3 regions of the Duganella sp. GW822-FHT06D06 genome follow, and region 2 is predicted to be linked to each of the others. Evidence: predicted binding sites of a transcription regulator. Region 2 holds the regulator's gene; each other region holds the start of a gene.
What was found. The regulator FliA, encoded in region 2, starts transcription of late flagellar genes. The targets are predictions, from matches to a motif close to CTAAAGTTTNNNNNNNNNNNGCCGNTA.

Region 1: AC1RMD_RS30540 (flagellin N-terminal helical domain-containing protein) is a predicted target of FliA. The motif match lies at 3,599-3,625, and genes of this name have one in related genera.
Region 3: AC1RMD_RS17865 (flagellar protein FliT) is a predicted target of FliA. The motif match lies at 1,782-1,808, and genes of this name have one in related genera.

The regions. Positions count from the first base shown of each region.
Region 1 covers NZ_JBXALQ010000033.1:14,209-19,570, forward strand. Annotated here, with positions in the region: gene fliD (flagellar filament capping protein FliD) at 1-1,174, opposite strand, end outside; gene AC1RMD_RS30535 (flagellar protein FlaG) at 1,420-1,809, opposite strand; gene AC1RMD_RS30540 (flagellin N-terminal helical domain-containing protein) at 1,900-3,501, opposite strand; gene AC1RMD_RS30545 (GGDEF domain-containing protein) at 3,801-5,362, opposite strand, start outside.
Region 2 covers NZ_JBXALQ010000012.1:185,167-190,528, forward strand. Annotated here, with positions in the region: gene flhF (flagellar biosynthesis GTPase FlhF) at 1-1,326, shown strand, start outside; gene AC1RMD_RS21525 (MinD/ParA family ATP-binding protein) at 1,319-2,116, shown strand; gene AC1RMD_RS21530 (RNA polymerase sigma factor FliA) at 2,159-2,890, shown strand; gene AC1RMD_RS21535 (flagellar motor protein) at 2,872-3,618, shown strand; gene motD (flagellar motor protein MotD) at 3,620-4,393, shown strand; gene AC1RMD_RS21545 (flagella synthesis protein FlgN) at 4,415-4,891, opposite strand; gene flgM (flagellar biosynthesis anti-sigma factor FlgM) at 4,899-5,213, opposite strand; gene flgA (flagellar basal body P-ring formation chaperone FlgA) at 5,322-5,362, opposite strand, start outside.
Region 3 covers NZ_JBXALQ010000009.1:93,374-98,735, forward strand. Annotated here, with positions in the region: gene AC1RMD_RS17850 (class I SAM-dependent methyltransferase) at 1-358, opposite strand, end outside; gene AC1RMD_RS17855 (hypothetical protein) at 409-816, opposite strand; gene AC1RMD_RS17860 (HDOD domain-containing protein) at 875-1,702, shown strand; gene AC1RMD_RS17865 (flagellar protein FliT) at 1,853-2,131, shown strand; gene AC1RMD_RS17870 (aspartate aminotransferase type Ic) at 2,186-3,391, opposite strand; gene AC1RMD_RS17875 (type IV pilus assembly protein FimV) at 3,483-4,781, opposite strand; gene fumC (class II fumarate hydratase) at 4,936-5,362, shown strand, end outside.

The DNA of each region.
Region 1 (5,362 bases), on a different contig from region 2:
AGTTGCCCTTGTTGATCGCCGCCATGATGCCCTGCAGCGTATTGTTCGAGCTGTCGATGACGATGTTGCCGCTGGTGCGGCTGGAGTCGGCCGCGAAGCTGGCGCCGAGATAAGCGCCGCCGACGCCGGCGGTGAAGCCGGCCTTGGCGGGATCGGTGCCGCCGACGGTGATCGGGCTGCCATCCGCAGACACCAGCGTAATCGAGCCCACGGCCGTGGTGCTGGAACCGACGTTGGCCGTGCCGCCGTTGCCAATGCCGCCGGTAACGCTGCCGTCGACCGCTTCGGCGATGGCGATGTTGCTGCCGTCGGCGTTGAGAAATTGCAGGTCGCCGCCGGCGGCCGTGCCTTGGACGGTGATGTTGGCGTCGGCCAGCGCGCGCCCAACGGCGGTGCTGGGCGCCAGGGCGGCGTCGAGCGCGGCGGCGGTAACGCCGGCGCCGGCCGCCACGCCGGACGCCTGGGCGGCGATTTCCACGCCGCCGACCGTCAGTTTGTAGGTGCCGCCGCCGCTGGTGTCGACCGCGCCGAAGCTGGAAACGCCGGCGGCGCCGAACAGGGTGGCGTTGGTGGCCGTGGCGGAGGCCTTGGCCGAGACGCCAGTGGTGGTGCTCTTGGCGTTGATGGCGTCAGCCAGCAGGCGCGCGCTGCGGGTGGTGCCGTCGGTGGCGATCGCGGTGTTGTTGATGCTGAGCGAACCCGGCGACAGGCCACCGCTGGACAGGCTGGCGCCGAGCTGGGTGCCGGCGATGCCGAAGGTGCCGCCGCTGGCGGTGCCGAGCGAAAAATTGATGGTGGTCTTGCCGCCCAGGCCGATGGCGGCCGTGGTGCTCTTGTAGCCGGTCGAGGCCAGCGTCTGCGCCTGCGCGATCTGGCTGATGTTGACGCGGTAGTTGCCCGGCTGCGCGGTGCTGCTGGCGGTGGCGGTCATCACCGTGGTGTCGCTGGGCGAGCTGACCAGGGTCTGGAAGCTGGAGACCGAGGTCAGGCCGGCCAGCGCGCTCTGGAACGAGCCCAGCGCGCCGGACAAATTGCCGAACGCGGACACCTTCGCCAGATAGCTGGCCGACTTCTTGTCGTAATCGGCCAGCGGCGCGGATTCGACCGCCATCAGCTTGCTGACGATGGAGTCGACCGGGATGTTCGAGCCGATGCCTGGTGAAGAGATACCCACGTTGCGCTCCTAAGTAAAGCAATAATATAAGACAATATCGGCAGAATCAAACCGGACTTGAGAGGGGAGAATACCTGCCAGTTCAGGCAAAGCTGAAAAAACGGGCAGCGCTCGGCGGCGCAGGGCGTGGCGGGGCGGCGCTATGGCTCCGCAACGGGCGTGGCCCGTCAGATTCGCGGTGGCGGCAATCCTGCTGGCAGGATGCCATGAAGACAGAAAAAGCGGCGCGCGCGAGCGCGGCCGCTTCAGGCGGTTTGCTGGATCAGCAAGCCGGAGGCGCCGGATTTCGATTCCAGCGATTTGGCGATTTCCAGCGCTTCGGGCGAGGGAATCTGGCGCAGCACTTCCTTGGTGGTCTGGTCGATCACTTTGACCACGGTACGCTTGGTGTCGGTATCGACCGAGAACTCCAGGCCCTGCGACTTGGCTTGCGCCGACTTGTTCAGCTGCGATACGGCCTGGTTGACCTGGTCCAGCGTCGGCACGTTGGCCGGGGCCTTGACGGCGGCCGCGGTGTCGACCGCGGTGGCCGGCGCGCGTGTTGCGCCGTGGGCGGCGACCTCGCCGCCGGCGGAGTTGGCCGGGCGGTCTACTGGGCGGGCCTGGGAGGCCGAGCCGATGGTATCGATAGTCATGATGCTTCCTTTGTGAAAAATCCCCGGTTGAATAAATCAACCGGGGAACCTAGTCAGAGTGCGGCTCGTCCGCCGACCCTTCCCCGGATTTTAGCCACGCAGCAGGGACAGCACGCCGTTCGGCAGCGAGTTGGCCTGGGCCAGGATGGCGGTACCAGCTTGTTGCAGGATCTGGCCGCGGGTCAGGTTGGCCGTTTCCGACGCGAAGTCGGTATCTTGAATCCGGCTACGCGAAGCGGACAAGTTCTCCGTTGTCGTGTTCAGGTTCGAGATGGTCGAAGCGAAACGGTTCTGGATCGCACCCAGGGATGCGCGGTTGCTGTTGATCGCGTTCAGGGCCGAATCGATGGTCTTCAGCGCGGCATTCGAGCCGGCGACGGTGCTCACGTCCAGCTTGGCGACCGATTGCAGGCCGCTGGACACAGTGGCTGCTACCAGCGTCGTGCCGGTGCTGCTTGCCGAGAAGCCGCTATCCGACGAGAAGTCCAGATGTCCACCGACAGTAACCGAGGCGCCGGTACCAGCGGTGATGACCGGGGTGGCACCGCTGTTGTCCACGGTGTCGGCGGTGCCGCCGGCGCCGATGGCGATCGCGGTGGCCAGCGTGGCTGCCGTCGAACCGGAAGCTGGCTTGTCCGCGCCACGGATCGTGGCGGCGGCGGCGCCGTTTTGCAGTGCGTCGTTGGCGGCCAGGGCGCCGTTGGTATTTTGCAGGCTGATGTCGTCACCGGCGCTGTTGGTCAACAGAATTTCTTTGGCGGTGCCGGCGGCGTTGGTCTTGATGGTGGCGCTGATATTGGTCGTGCCGGTCTGAGCATTGATTGCCTGAGCCAGCGAGGACAGGTCGCCGCCCTTGACCTGGGCAGCGATCGTGACGGCTTTCGATTCCTTGTCATTGGCGATCGAGTTGGCGCCTCGCAAGGTGAACTGGACCGAGCCGTCACCGATATTCTCCAGCGTGGCGTTGGTGGTTGCGGACGCCGTGACGCCGCTGCTGCTGCTCTGGCTGTTGATGTTGGCGGCGATGACTTTGGCGCTGTCATTGGCCTTGACGTTGACGTTGGTGGTTACGCCGGCACCCGAATTGAAGGTCAGCGTTTCGGCGGCGGCCACGTTGTTTTTGTTGCCGGCGATGGCTTCCGAGATGACGGTGCCGCCGTAGGCCGAGCTCGCGGTGTTGTTGCCGATATCGGTGGCGCGAGCGCTTTGCACGCCGACATTGATGGTCTGGCCGGAGTTGGCGCCGACCTGGAACTGGGCCGAGGTCAGCGAACCGTCCAGCACGTTCTGGCCGTTGAACTGGGTGGTGTTGGCCACGCGGTCCAGTTCGTTCGACAGGGCTGCGACCTCGCCCTGGATCGACTTGCGGTCGGAATCCGAGTTGGTGCCGTTGGCGGACTGGACTGCCAGTTCGCGGATACGTTGCAGCAGATCGCCTGCCGTGCTCAAGCCACCCTCGGCCGTTTGCGCCAGCGAGATGCCGTCGTTGGCGTTGCGTGCTGCCTGGGTATTGCCGCGAATTTGCGAGGAGAAGCGCTCGGAAATCGCCAGGCCGGCGGCGTCGTCTTTTGCGCTGTTGATGCGCAAACCGGAAGACAGGCGTTGCAGGGAAGTCGACAGCGAGGCTTGCGACGTGGTCAGGTTACGTTGCGAATTCAGCGATGCAATATTTGTGTTAATGACTTGTGCCATGATGTTTCTCCAGACTGATACTTCGATTCGGCAATATGCTCAGTTCCCATTGGTCTGCCTCCACGTTCCGAGACATTCAAACCGCTGTTGTTACTGGTAACGGTTGCCCAGTGGGAAAATTAAGGGCTGGAAAGGAGGGATTTTTTCTCTGGCGGGCCTAAAGTTCAACACCCATACCCGTTTAAACGACAGCAATGCCGGAATCTTTAGGGCAAAAATAATTATTTTTCACCCTTGTTTTTGGGCAAAAAAAAGCCCGGCAAGGGCCGGGCCGGGCGCCAACTGATACAGGCAGCGGCTTATTCGGCCACCACCACCCGGTTCTTGCCGGTCTGCTTGGCGGTGTACATGGCCTTGTCGGCGCGCTTGACCAGCTCGGTCTGCTCCTCGTTGGGACGGCGCAGCGCCACCCCGGCCGAGAAGGTGATCAGCACTTTCTCGTTATCGTGCAGGAAGAAGTGCTTGGTCAGCTCGCGCTGCAGGCGGGTCATGGTGCTGGCCGCCGCCTCGACCGAGGTCTCCGGCATCAGGATCAGGAATTCCTCGCCGCCGAAGCGGGCGATCACGTCCATCGAGCGCAAGGTGTCCTTGACGATCTTGACCAGGTGCTTCAGCGCGGCGTCGCCGGCGATGTGGCCGTAGGTGTCGTTGAGCTTCTTGAAGTCGTCGAGGTCGAGGATGGCGATGCACAGCGGCGTGCCGCGGCGGTCGGCGCGCGCGGTCTCGCGCTCGAACACGTCGTCCAGGCCGCGGCGGTTGAGGCTGCCGGTCAGCTGGTCTTCGCGCACCAGCTCGCTCAAATGCTGCAACTTCGCCTCCAGCGCGTGGATGCGGTTCTCGGCGTCCTGCACTTCCTGGCGCGCCAGCACCATCTTGTCGCGCGCCTTCAGCGCCTCGCTCTGCACCAGGCGGGTTTCCTTGAGGACGTCGTCGAGGATGTTGTTGAGCTCGGCGATATTGTCGGCCTTGCTGATCTTTTCCGAATAGCCGCCGATCTTCTCGTGGAAGTCGCCGGTCGAGGCCGCCACTTGGCCGAGGCGGTCGATAAAGGTCATCATCATGTTCTTGACGGTGAGCTTGACGTCCGACAGGCTGTGCTTGAGCTGGCCCTGCTTGTAGATCACTTCCTTCAGGCTGCGGGTGGCTTCCTCCAGCGCGCGCACGTCGATCGGGCCGGTGATCAGGTTTTGCACCGATTCGATCTGGCCGCGCAGCCAGCTGTCGTCGTCCAGCAGTTCGCTGACGTTTTCCAGCAGCAGCTTGAACAGGCGCAGCAGCAGTTCCTGCTGCTCGCCGCTGTCGCCGCCGCGCAGCTCGATCTGGTAGCACAGCTGTTTCAGCCGCACGGCGATCTCGGCCAGCGCCTCCTCGCTGTGGGCCAGCTTGGTGGCCGCGCCCAGCGATTCGGCCTCGGCCACCAGCACCGGCGCGCCCGACAGCAGCGACGCCACCGCGAAGGTCAGGGTGCGGCTCAGCAGGTCGCGCAGGGTGCGGCTGTGTTCGTCCTCGGGCAGCAGGCCGGCCACTTCGATGCCGCCTTTCTTGCCGACGAAGTGTTTTTCCACCAGCTGCGACAGCGCCTTGGCATAGCCTTCCCAGTCGCGCGACTTGACGGCGCGGTTGAAGCGGCGGCCGAAGTCGGCCAGGTCGCCGGTGTTTTCGGTCAGGCGGGTGGCGAACTGGCTGAGCACCGATTCCGGGCCGGGATCGAGCGCGCCGACGGGGGCGGCCGGGGCGGCGGCGACGCCGGCGATTTCGTTGTAGATGTCGCGGTAGGCTTCCGGCGTCGGCGCGATGCGGCGCACGGCCAGGCGCTTGAACGCCTCGCGCGCGATCTCGGCCGGATTCTGCTCGGGAGTGG
Region 2 (5,362 bases):
GCCGATGGCGGCGTTGAGATCCTCGCCCTCGCCAACGACGATGCCGCCTCGCTGGCCATGCCGGCGCCGCACTCGCCGATGGCCGAACCGGCGCCGTCGCTCGACCTGGGCACCGCCGCGCCGGCAGGCCGCGTCGAGCAGCGTCTGGAGCCGCGCTTCGCCTCCCATAGCCCGGCCCCGGCGCCGGCCGCCCTGCCAGCGCAACCGGTGCGCCGCGTGGTGGCGTCCGCCTCGTCGTTCGCCAGCGTCACCAAGGCCGCGGCCGCCGCGCCGGCGCCGGCGCCGGCCCAGGCCGCGCTGGACGTCGGCCAGATCGCCGCCATGGTCAGCGCCGCCGTCGCCAGCGCCAAGCAGAACGCCGCCGCCGAAATGCAGGGCATGATGAGCGAAATCCGCGCCATGCGCGGCATGATGGAAACCCAGCTGGCCGAAATTTCCTGGGGCACCACCCAGGCGCGCGAGCCGCAGAAAGCCGCCGTGCTGCGCGAGATGCTGGCGGCCGGCTTCTCGGCCAGCCTGGCGCGCTACCTGATCGAAAAACTGCCGGCCAACCGCGACGCCGCCGACAGCCTGCGCTGGATCAAGAACGTCCTGACCCGCAACCTGCAAACCATGGCCAACGAAGACGCGCTGATCGAGCAGGGCGGCGTGTTCGCGCTGGTCGGCCCGACCGGCGTCGGCAAGACCACCAGCACCGCCAAGCTGGCCGCGCGCTGCGTGATGCGCCACGGCCCGGACAAGCTGGCCCTGATCACCACCGACGCCTACCGTATCGGCGCCCACGAGCAGCTGCGCATCTACGGCAAGATCCTCGGCGTGATGGTGCACTCGGTGAAGGACGAAGCCGACCTGCGCATCGCCCTGAAGGAATTGAAGAACAAGCACACGGTGCTGATCGACACGGTCGGCGTCAGCCAGCGCGACCAGATGGTCACCGAACAGGTGGCTATGCTGCAAGGCGCCGGCGCCGACGTCAAGCGCCTGCTGTGCCTGAACGCCACGGCCACCCAGGAAACCCTGAACGAAGTGGTGCGCGCCTATCAGGGCAGCGGCCTGGCCGGCTGCATCATGACCAAGCTGGACGAAGCGGCCGCGATCGGCAACGTGCTCGACGTGGTGATCCGCCAGAAACTGAATCTGTTCTACGTCTCGAACGGCCAGCGCGTGCCGGAAGACCTGCACCTGGCCGATCCGGCCTACCTGATCGACCGCGCTTTCAAATTGAAACGCGATGTCGTCAACACCCAATACCTGGACGCCGAACTGCCTCTGCTGATGAGCAACGGCCAGAACCAGCAAGCAATGCGCGAGGTGCACCTTGGCTAATTTCGATTTCGACCAGGCGGAGGGACTGCGCCGCATGCTGGCGGGGCCCAAGCCCCGCATCGTCACCTTCCTGTCGGCCTCGCCGCAGGACGACAAGGGCGCCATGCTGGTCAACCTGGGCGCCTCGCTGGCCCGTGCCGGCAACGACGTGCTGCTGGTCGACGCCTGCGCCAGCGCCCACGGCGTGGCCACGCGCCTCGGCGTGGACGGCGGCGCCAGCCTGCTGGACGTGGCGCGCCAGGAATGCGCGCTGAACCAGGTGATCCACCAGGTGCCGCAAGGCTTCGCTGTGGCGTCGATGACACGCGGCGTGGCGCGCAGCGGCCCGGACGAGACGCGCCGCCTGGCCAAGGCCTTCGACGTGCTGGCCAAGCAGACCGGCATCGTCATCGTCGACGGCGAGTTCGACGGCGTGGCCTTCCCGGTGCCGGTCATGGCCAGCTCGGAAATCGTGGTGCAGGTATCGAATAGCGCTACCTCGATCAAGGCCGCATACAGTATGATCAAGCGCCTGAACCAGGAGCTGGGTCGCCGGCCGTTTGGAATTCTGGTCACCGGGGCTTCCGAATCGGAAGCAAAGGTGGTATACGATAATATGGCACAGGCAGCAAGCCGATACCTGGCGGTGAACCTCGTTTCGATGGGATCGGTGCCGGCGGATGAATACCTGCAACGCGCGGCACGCTTGGGGCGTGCGGTGGTCGATGCGTTTCCGCTGGCCGGGGCTTCGGTCGCGTTTCGTCAACTGGCGGGGCGCTTCGCGCTGGCCGGCTCGCCATCTTTCCGTTAAGGGAGCATCATAATTTTAGCGCTTAATCAATAATAAACGGCTATGTACACGGTCAAAGGGAAAGTGGACAAGAATTCTTTGCTGACGGAGCACATGCCGTTGGTGAAGCGCTTGGCCCACCACATGAAGGCGAAACTGCCGCCCAGCGTCGAAGTCGACGATCTGGTGCAAGCCGGGATGATCGGCCTGCTCGACGCCATCAGCCGTTACGAGGACACCCATGGCGCCCAGTTCGAAACCTACGCCGTGTTGCGCATCCGCGGCGCCATGCTCGACGAGCTGCGCAACAGCGACTGGCTGCCGCGCTCGATGCGCCAGAACATGCGCAAGATCGAAACCGCGATGAGCACGCTGCAACAGCGCCTGGGCCATCCGCCGACCGAGTCGGAAGTGGCCAAGATGCTCAAGCTGTCGCTGTCCGACTACCAGGATATGCTGTCCGACGGCGGCGGCCACCAGCTGGTGTACTACGAAGATTTTCACGACGACGACGGCAACGACAGCTTCCTCGACCGTTACTGCTCGGACGAGGAGAGCGACCCGCTGCGCTCGCTGCTGGACGGCGACTTCCGCCAGGCCGTGATCGACGCCATCGACGCGCTGCCGCCGCGCGAAAAGATCCTGATGGGGCTGTACTACGAAGAGGAGCTCAACTTGAAAGAAATCGGCGCCGTGATGGGCGTATCGGAATCGCGCGTATCGCAGCTGCATACGCAGGCCGTGGCGCGTCTGCGCGCCTCACTTCGGGAGCGGTCTTGGACTGGGCCAGCGTAGCCGGGGTGCTGCTGGCGCTGGCCGGCATCATCGTCGGCCAGACGCTCGAAGGCGGCAAGCTGGCGTCGCTGCTGCAACCGGCCGCGTTCGCGATCGTCGTCATCGGCACCTTCGGCGCGGTGATGTTGCAGACCCGCTTCAAGACCTTCATGCGCGGCGTGCGCATGCTGCGCCTGGTGTTCGCGCCGCCGGCCGACACCCGCGTGGTGCTGGCGCGCGACATCAACGCCTGGAACCTGGCGGCGCGGCGCGACGGCCTGCTGTCGCTGGAGCGCTATATGCTCGCCTCCAAGGACAAGTTCAACACCAAGGGCCTGCGCCTGATCGTCGACGGCATCAACCCCGACAAGCTGCGCCAGATCCTCGACACCGAAATCACCGCCTACGAAACGGAAGAACGCCAGGCGGTGCGCATCTGGGAATCGGCGGCCGGCTATTCGCCCACCATCGGCATCCTGGGCGCGGTGCTGGGCCTGATCCACGTGATGGAAAACCTGTCCGACCCCAGCAAGCTGGGTTCCGGCATCGCGGTGGCCTTCGTGTCGACCATCTACGGCGTCGGCCTGGCCAACCTGTTCTTCTACCCGATCGCCAACAAGCTCAAGGCCATCGTCACGCAGGCGGTGCACCAGCAGGAAATCGCCGCCGCCGTGTTCTACGACATCGCCACCGGCGACCACACGCGCGTCATCGACGAGCGCATCGCCACGCTGCTGCGGGAACACTGACATGCAGAACCGGCGCGCCCGCAGGAAGTTCGACGACGAACCGGAGAACCACGAGCGCTGGCTGATCTCCTACGCCGACTTCATCACGCTGCTGTTCGCCTTCTTCGTCGTCATGTACGCGATTTCGGTGGTCAATATCGGCCGCTACAAGGTGTTGTCGGTGGCCCTGGGCGACGCCTTCGGCGGCGCCGGTTCGGCCAGGCCGGTCAACACCGAAGTACCCAACCTGCCGATCCCCAATCCCAATCTGCGGCGCCACGCCGAACTGCTGCGCAAGGAAAAGACCCAGATGACCAAGCTGGCGCAGGACTTGTTGTCCACCTTGGCGCCGCTGGTCAAGGAGGGCAAGGTGCGGGTCACGCAGAACAGCCGCGGCGTCAGCGTCGAGATCAACGCCTCGGTGCTGTTCGATCCGGGCGAGGCGCGCCTGACCAACGAATCGACCGAGGCGCTGCGGGCCGTCGCCGGCCTGCTGAAGAACGACGAGCACAAGGTGCAGGTCGAAGGGCACACCGACAACCAGCCGATCCGCAACACGCTGTTCCCGTCCAACTGGGAACTGTCGGCGGTGCGCGCCAGCAGCGTGGTGCGGCTGTTCATCGACGCCGGCGTGGCGCCGGAGCGGCTGACCGCGGTCGGCTTCAGCGCCAACGTGCCGGTGGCGCCGAACGACAACACGATCGGCCGCGCGCGCAATCGCCGGGTGGCGGTCACGATCCTGTCCGGGATACCGGATACGGTAACGGAAGTGCCGACGCCGGCGCCGGCTCAATAAGCAGTCAACGGTAAATTCGGCTCAGCCGGCCAGGAAGCCGCGGCTGCGGGGCAGGGAGGTGGACAGGCCGCCAGGGCCGTAGAAGTTGTCCGCGCCCGCCGATTGCGGACGCAGCGCTTGCAGCGCGCCTTGCGTGTGGTTCATCTGCTTGTTGATCAGCATGCCGTTGATGCGGTTCAGTTCCTTGGCTTCGCGGGAATGTTGCAGCAGCGCTTGCCAGAGGGCGCTCGCTTCGGCGGCGTCGGCGCCGCTGGCGGCAACCCAGGCATCCATGCCGGCTTCCTCGGCCGGGTAGCCGGCCTTGCCCAGGGCGCGGTGGCGCTGGGCCGACAACAGGGTCATCTGCGTGACCAGTGCCGATTTCTTGGTGGTGACCGCCGTCAGGCCGTCGATTTCCGCCGCCACCAGATGTTGCTGCTCCTGCTTCAAGACGCCCAGCAGGGTCGTCATGATGTGTTCTTCTTCGCGCAGGCTGTTCAGCGGGGTAGCGGTTGACATGGTAGACCTATCGTTTGCGAGAGTGCAGCAGATCCTTGACTGTATCGAGCAAGCCATCCGCTACTTTTTCCGAGTTGACCTGGAACTGGCCGTCGGCAATGGCCAGCTTGATGCGCTCGACTTTTTTGGTGTCGAACACCGCGCTGCCGCCGCCGGCCGCACTGGCCGCCAATGCCTGGCCTTGCGGCGACAGGCGCACGTTGTCGGACGTCGCCGGGGTCGCCGGGGCCGCCGCCTTGTCCGCGCCGCGCGCAGTCGAGGTGGAAGCCGGGGTCGACGCCGGCAAGCCGGTCGTGCTCTTCAATGTATCGTTAATTTTCACAGCGCTATCCTTCTCTGGTAGGAGTACGAAACTCCGGGATCTGAGTATGTAACGGCGGCTGACGCCAAAACTTTAGCGTTGCCGTGCCTCAAGACCCGTGGCGTTCGATCAAAACGCCACCTCCACCAGCCCGCCTGCCTTGGCGATTC
Region 3 (5,362 bases), on a different contig from region 2:
GGAACAGCGAGGCGTTGGCGTAGACGCCGTCGAAAAAACCGGCGGGCAGATCGAGTTTGACGAAGTCCTGCTGCCACGCCGCGCAGCCGCTGTAGGCGCGCGCCATCTCGACGAATCGCGCCGAGCCGTCGATGCCGATCGCTTCGTGGCCCAGGCTCTTGAAGGTCTTCAGGTCGCGGCCGGGGCCGCAGCCCAGGTCCAGCAGGTGGTATGGCGCGGGGCCGTGTATCGCCGCCAGCAAGGCGGCGATGTTTTGGCTGACATCGTGGTCGATGGTGCCGGCGAAAAACTGCTCGGCATTGCGCTCGTAATGCTGCAGCGTGGTTTGAGTGATCTGCTCGATAGGGTCGGGTTCCATGCCGCCAGTATATACGGCGGGCGCGAAATTCAACCCTTCGACAGACTGCCCTATTTCGGCCTTCTGAAACTCTCTATTTTGTATGGATCCATACTTTGTGCAGCGCACAAGCCGTGTCGAGAGAAGATAAAACAAAAATAGAGAGTTTCCGAGGGCCGAAATAGGATCGTCCGGCGAAGGATGTGCGAACGGGTCCCCCATCGCACATCCTTCCTGCCCAGCTTGCCAGATCGGCCAGGTTCGCGCTCGGGCATGGCCGCATTGACGGCGGCCAGGCTGCGCTTCCAGCGCACCGATTGCTCAGGCGTGCCGTTCAGCGTGCGGCCGGAATAATCGAAGTGCCGGTCGGCCAGCGCGCTTGTCGCCGATGGCGGCGACGGTCGATGGGTCGGCGACGCAATAGATCGTAGCGACACGGCAGAAAAGAGACGCCAGACCAGCAAAATTGTTTCATTCATTGGGCGAATCGCTATATAGTTAGCCTATAGCAACGCGCTAACAACCCAGGAGATAAATATGAAACTTGATGCCCTGTTCCAGAATCCAACTGCGTTGCCCACCGCGCCTAAAGTCGTGGAAGAGCTGATCAGCAGTTTCGACAAGGCCAGCGTTTCGACCGAAGAGATCGCGAAGAAACTGTCGACAGATCCGGTGCTGAGCGCCAAGCTGCTGCGCCTGGCCAACTCGGCCTACTACCATGTGTCGCGCAGCATCGGCACGGTGGAAGACGCGGTGCTGATGCTCGGCTTCGTGACGGTGCGCACGCTGGTCATCAGTTCCGGCCTGGTCAGCGGCTTCAAGACCGTGCCCGGTCTCGACCTCAAGCAATTCTGGCGCTACAGCCTGCACACCGCGGTGTCGGCCAAGTGGATCGCCAAGAAGACCAAGGAAAACACCGACCTCGCCTTCACCATCGGCATGATGCACGCCATCGGCCAGCTGGTGATCCATTCGGCGATGGCCGAGCAGGCGATGGCGCTCGACAAGGTGGCCGGCCCGCTGGACTCGCGCCGCCTGGACGCCGAGCAAACCTCGTTCGGCTTCACCTTCGCCGACGTCGGCGCCGAACTGGCCAAGCGCTGGAAGTTCCCGCTGACCTTCTCGGAAACCATCCTGGCCTTCCCCGAGCCGCACCACAACGGCGAACTGAACCGCCTGGCCGCCGTGGTCTCGCTGGCCGCCTGGCGCGCCCGCGTCGAGCAGGCCGGCCTGAACGAAGAGGAAATCGCCGCCTGCTATCCGGCCGACCTGGCCGAGGAACTGGGCCTGGACGACAACGCGCTGATCGACGACATGCCGTCGCCGGACGAGCTGAGCGCCGGCCTGGAGGAGCTGGTCAAATAAACCAGCTTGTTTTTTGCGCCACGAAAAGCCCCGCATGGGGCTTTTTTTCGATCTTTTTCAAATATTTTTTCAAAACACCCTAAAGTTCCCATTTATGGCGACGTTAATCAGGACATGTGGTAATCCGTTATAACTAGCCAGGGTGAGAACATGACCTCCACCGAAGTCCTCTCGATGTACGAAAACATTGCCGGTTTGACCAATCAAATGGCCGCCGCCGCACGCCTGGGTGATTTCGACGGCCTGAGCCGCCTGGAAGCGCAATGCGCCAATGTAGCCCGCGCAGTAAGTAGCGGCGCGCCGGCCCTGAGCGGCGCCCCGCGCCTGCGCAAGATCGACCTGCTGAAACAGATCCTGGCCAACGACCGCGCCATCCGCGACGTCACCGAGCCTTGGGCCGACAACGTGCCCGGCATGTCGCGTCAATAAAACGCCCTGCCCAATAAAAAAAGCGCCCACGGGCGCTTTTTGCATTCAGGGCGATCAGCCCGCCAGCGCCACCTTCAGCGACAACGCGATGCCCTGCGCCGCCTGGGTGATTTCGTCCAGCGACGGGAAGCTCGGCGCGATGCGGATATGGCTATCCTTCGGATCGTTACCGTAAGGGAAAGCCGCACCGGCCGGCGTCAGCGTGATGCCCGCCTCCTTGGCCAGCGCCACGGTGCGCTTGGCCGAACCGTCCGGCGTCACCAGATCGATGAAGTAGCCGCCCTGCGGACGCGTCCACGACACGCCCGGCACGTCGGCCAGATGGTGCTCGAACTGCGCCAGCACCGCGTCGAACTTCGGCTTCAACAGCAAACGATGCTGTTCCATCAACGCTTCCACCGTCGGCAGGTCCTTCAGCAGACGCACATGGCGCAGCTGGTTGATCTTGTCCGGGCCGATGCTGCGGATGCCCGCGTGCTTGGTCCACCAGGCGATATTGGCCGGCGAAGCGGCCAGCGCGGCGATGCCCGAACCGGCCCAGCTCACCTTCGACGACGACGCGAACACGATCGCGCGGTCGGGGTTGCCGGCCTTGGCGCAGGCGTCCAGGATATTGGCCACTTCCAGCTTCCGCTCGCCCAGATGATGGAAGCGGTAAGCGTCGTCCCACATCAGGCGGAAGTCCGGCGCCGCCGTCTTCATCGCCGCCAGGCGGGCCACCACGGCGTCCGAAAACACCACGCCGCCCGGATTGCTGTACTTCGGCACGCACCACATGCCCTTGATGCTGGCGTCCTCGGCCACCAGTTTCTCCACCAGGTCCATGTCCGGACCGGCTTCGGTCATCGGAATGTTGATCATCTTGATGCCGCGCGCTTCGCAGATGGCGAAATGGCGGTCATAGCCCGGCACCGGGCACAGGAAGGTCACCGGCTCGCGCACCCACGGCGCATTGCCGGGCGTGCCGTTGAGCAGGCTGTAGATGATGACGTCATGCATCAGCGACAGGCTGGCGCTGCTGTCGACCACCACCTGCGCGGCCGGCACATCCAGCAGCTTGCCGAACAGTTCGCGCGCTTCCGGCAGGCCGATGGTGCCGCCGTAGTTGCGGCCATCGGTGCCGTCGGCGGCCTGGTAGCCGTCCAGCGGGGCCATCAGGCCATTCGACAGATCCAGTTGCTCGGGCGCAGGCTTGCCGCGGGACATGTCCAGCTTCAGGCCGAGTTGTTTGAAAGCTTGATATTGCTCTACTGCGGTCATAGCGCTCTTTCAGGTATGGGGAAGACGGAGGGGGTCGAATACTATACCCCAGATTGTCCGACCCCGATCAGAGCGTGCAGTTATATACTTATTACTGCTGCATCATTGATTCCGGCGTGACTTCGTGCAGCGGCGGCGCCTCCACCGGTTGGCCGCCCTCGCCGGCCGCCGTTTTCTTGCGGAATCCCTGCCAGATCTTCAGCGGCCCGCCGCCGCGTTTCTTGCGCAGGTAGAGATAGCCGCCGGCGCCCAGCAACAAGACCAGCACGCCGGCGCCGGCGGCGATCAGCGGCGTATTGCTGCTGGCCGGTTCCGGCGGTTTTTCCTTTTTATACTTCAGCTTGGGCAACACGCGCACCGTCTTGACCGGCGCCGACGCCGCCTCGGATGCCGACGCCGATGCCGACGCCGACGCTGCATGCGCAGCGGCTGGCGCCGCCGCCGTTGCCTTAACCGACGCCGCATGCGCCGACGAAGTGGCCGCGGCACTCGCGCCGTGCGCAGCGGCCGCCCCGCCCTTGGCCGCCAAAGCCCCCTGCAGCAGCTTCAGCTTGCCCTCCAGCTCGACCAGCTTGCTGGACAACTCGACGCTGTGGGTATCGAGCGCCGCGCATTCCTTGGCGCTCATGCCGGACGGGGTGCAGGCGGCCGCAGCCGCAGGCCGCGTCACGCCCCTGGGCAGCGGCAACGGCGCCAACGGCAACAAAGCCTGCGCCACGCCCAACGGCACGCCGCCGTCGGCCGGCGCCGGCCGCCGCGACGGCGCCGTTCGCAAACCACCCGGCCCGCCCACCTCGGATTCATGCGCCGACGGCATCGGCGCTGGCCGCGTCCGGTCCCGTAGCGGCGCCACGGCCGGCGTCACGGCCGGCGCCACGGCCACCGCGACCGGCGCCGGCGCCGCAGCCGCCTCCCTGGCCGCCCGCTCCGCCCTTGCCAACGCGGCCGCCTGCGCCGCCGTCATGGCCGGCGGCGGCGGCGGCGCCGGATTCGGATCCGCCTGCAGCCACACGGTCGCCGCGCGCACATCCTGGCGCCCGGCCGCGCTCAGCTCCAGGAACAGATGCACATAGTCGGCATCGATAGCCCGGATGGTAGTGATATGCAGGAACTGCCGGCCATCGCGCCGCACCACCGACAGGTGCAGCGAGGCCAGCGCCGGATGCATGCTGATGTTCGCGCCGCGAAACACATCCTGCTGCGCCAGCCGGACCTGCAGGCCCGCCACCTCGTCCGGCGCCAGCTGCACCAGCTCGATATCGGCCGCCAGCGGCTGGCCGACGTAGGAACGCACGGCGATATCGCCCAGTTCCGCCGCCGGCGCGGCGGCCGCCAGCAGCAACGCGCCGGCGCAAGCAAAGATCGTGGTCAGGAATGGTGTGCGCTGCATGTCGGGGTCGCTTGGACGCGAATTCTGAAAGTGTATCAGCTATAACGGCTGATTTTCCCGGTTTTGTAGCCCTAGGTTAATTTTTCAGGACTGCGCTACACTGGACGCCACTTGGCAAACACACATGATTGCCTCCCCGTCCAAAGGAAAACCCATGAACACCAGAAGTGAACGTGACAGTTTTGGCCCGATCGACGTCCCCGCCCACCAGTTGTGGGGCGCGCAAACCCAGCGCTCGCTGGAGCACTTCCACATCTCCACCGAGCGCATGCCGCTGGAGCTGATCCACGCGCTGGCCAGCGTCAAGCGCGCCGCCGCCCGCGTCAACCTGGACCTGGGCCTGCTCGAAGGCGCCAAGGCCATCGCCATCACCCAGGCCGCCGACGAAGTGCTGGCCGACCGGCACCCGACCGAGTTCCCGCTGGCCGTGTGGCAGACCGGCTCCGGCACCCAGTCCAATATGAACATGAACGAAGTGCTGGCCAACCGCGGCTCCGAGCTGATGGGCGGCGAGCGCGGCGAAGACCGCAAGCTGCACCCCAACGACGACGTCAACCAGGGACAATCGTCGAACGACATCT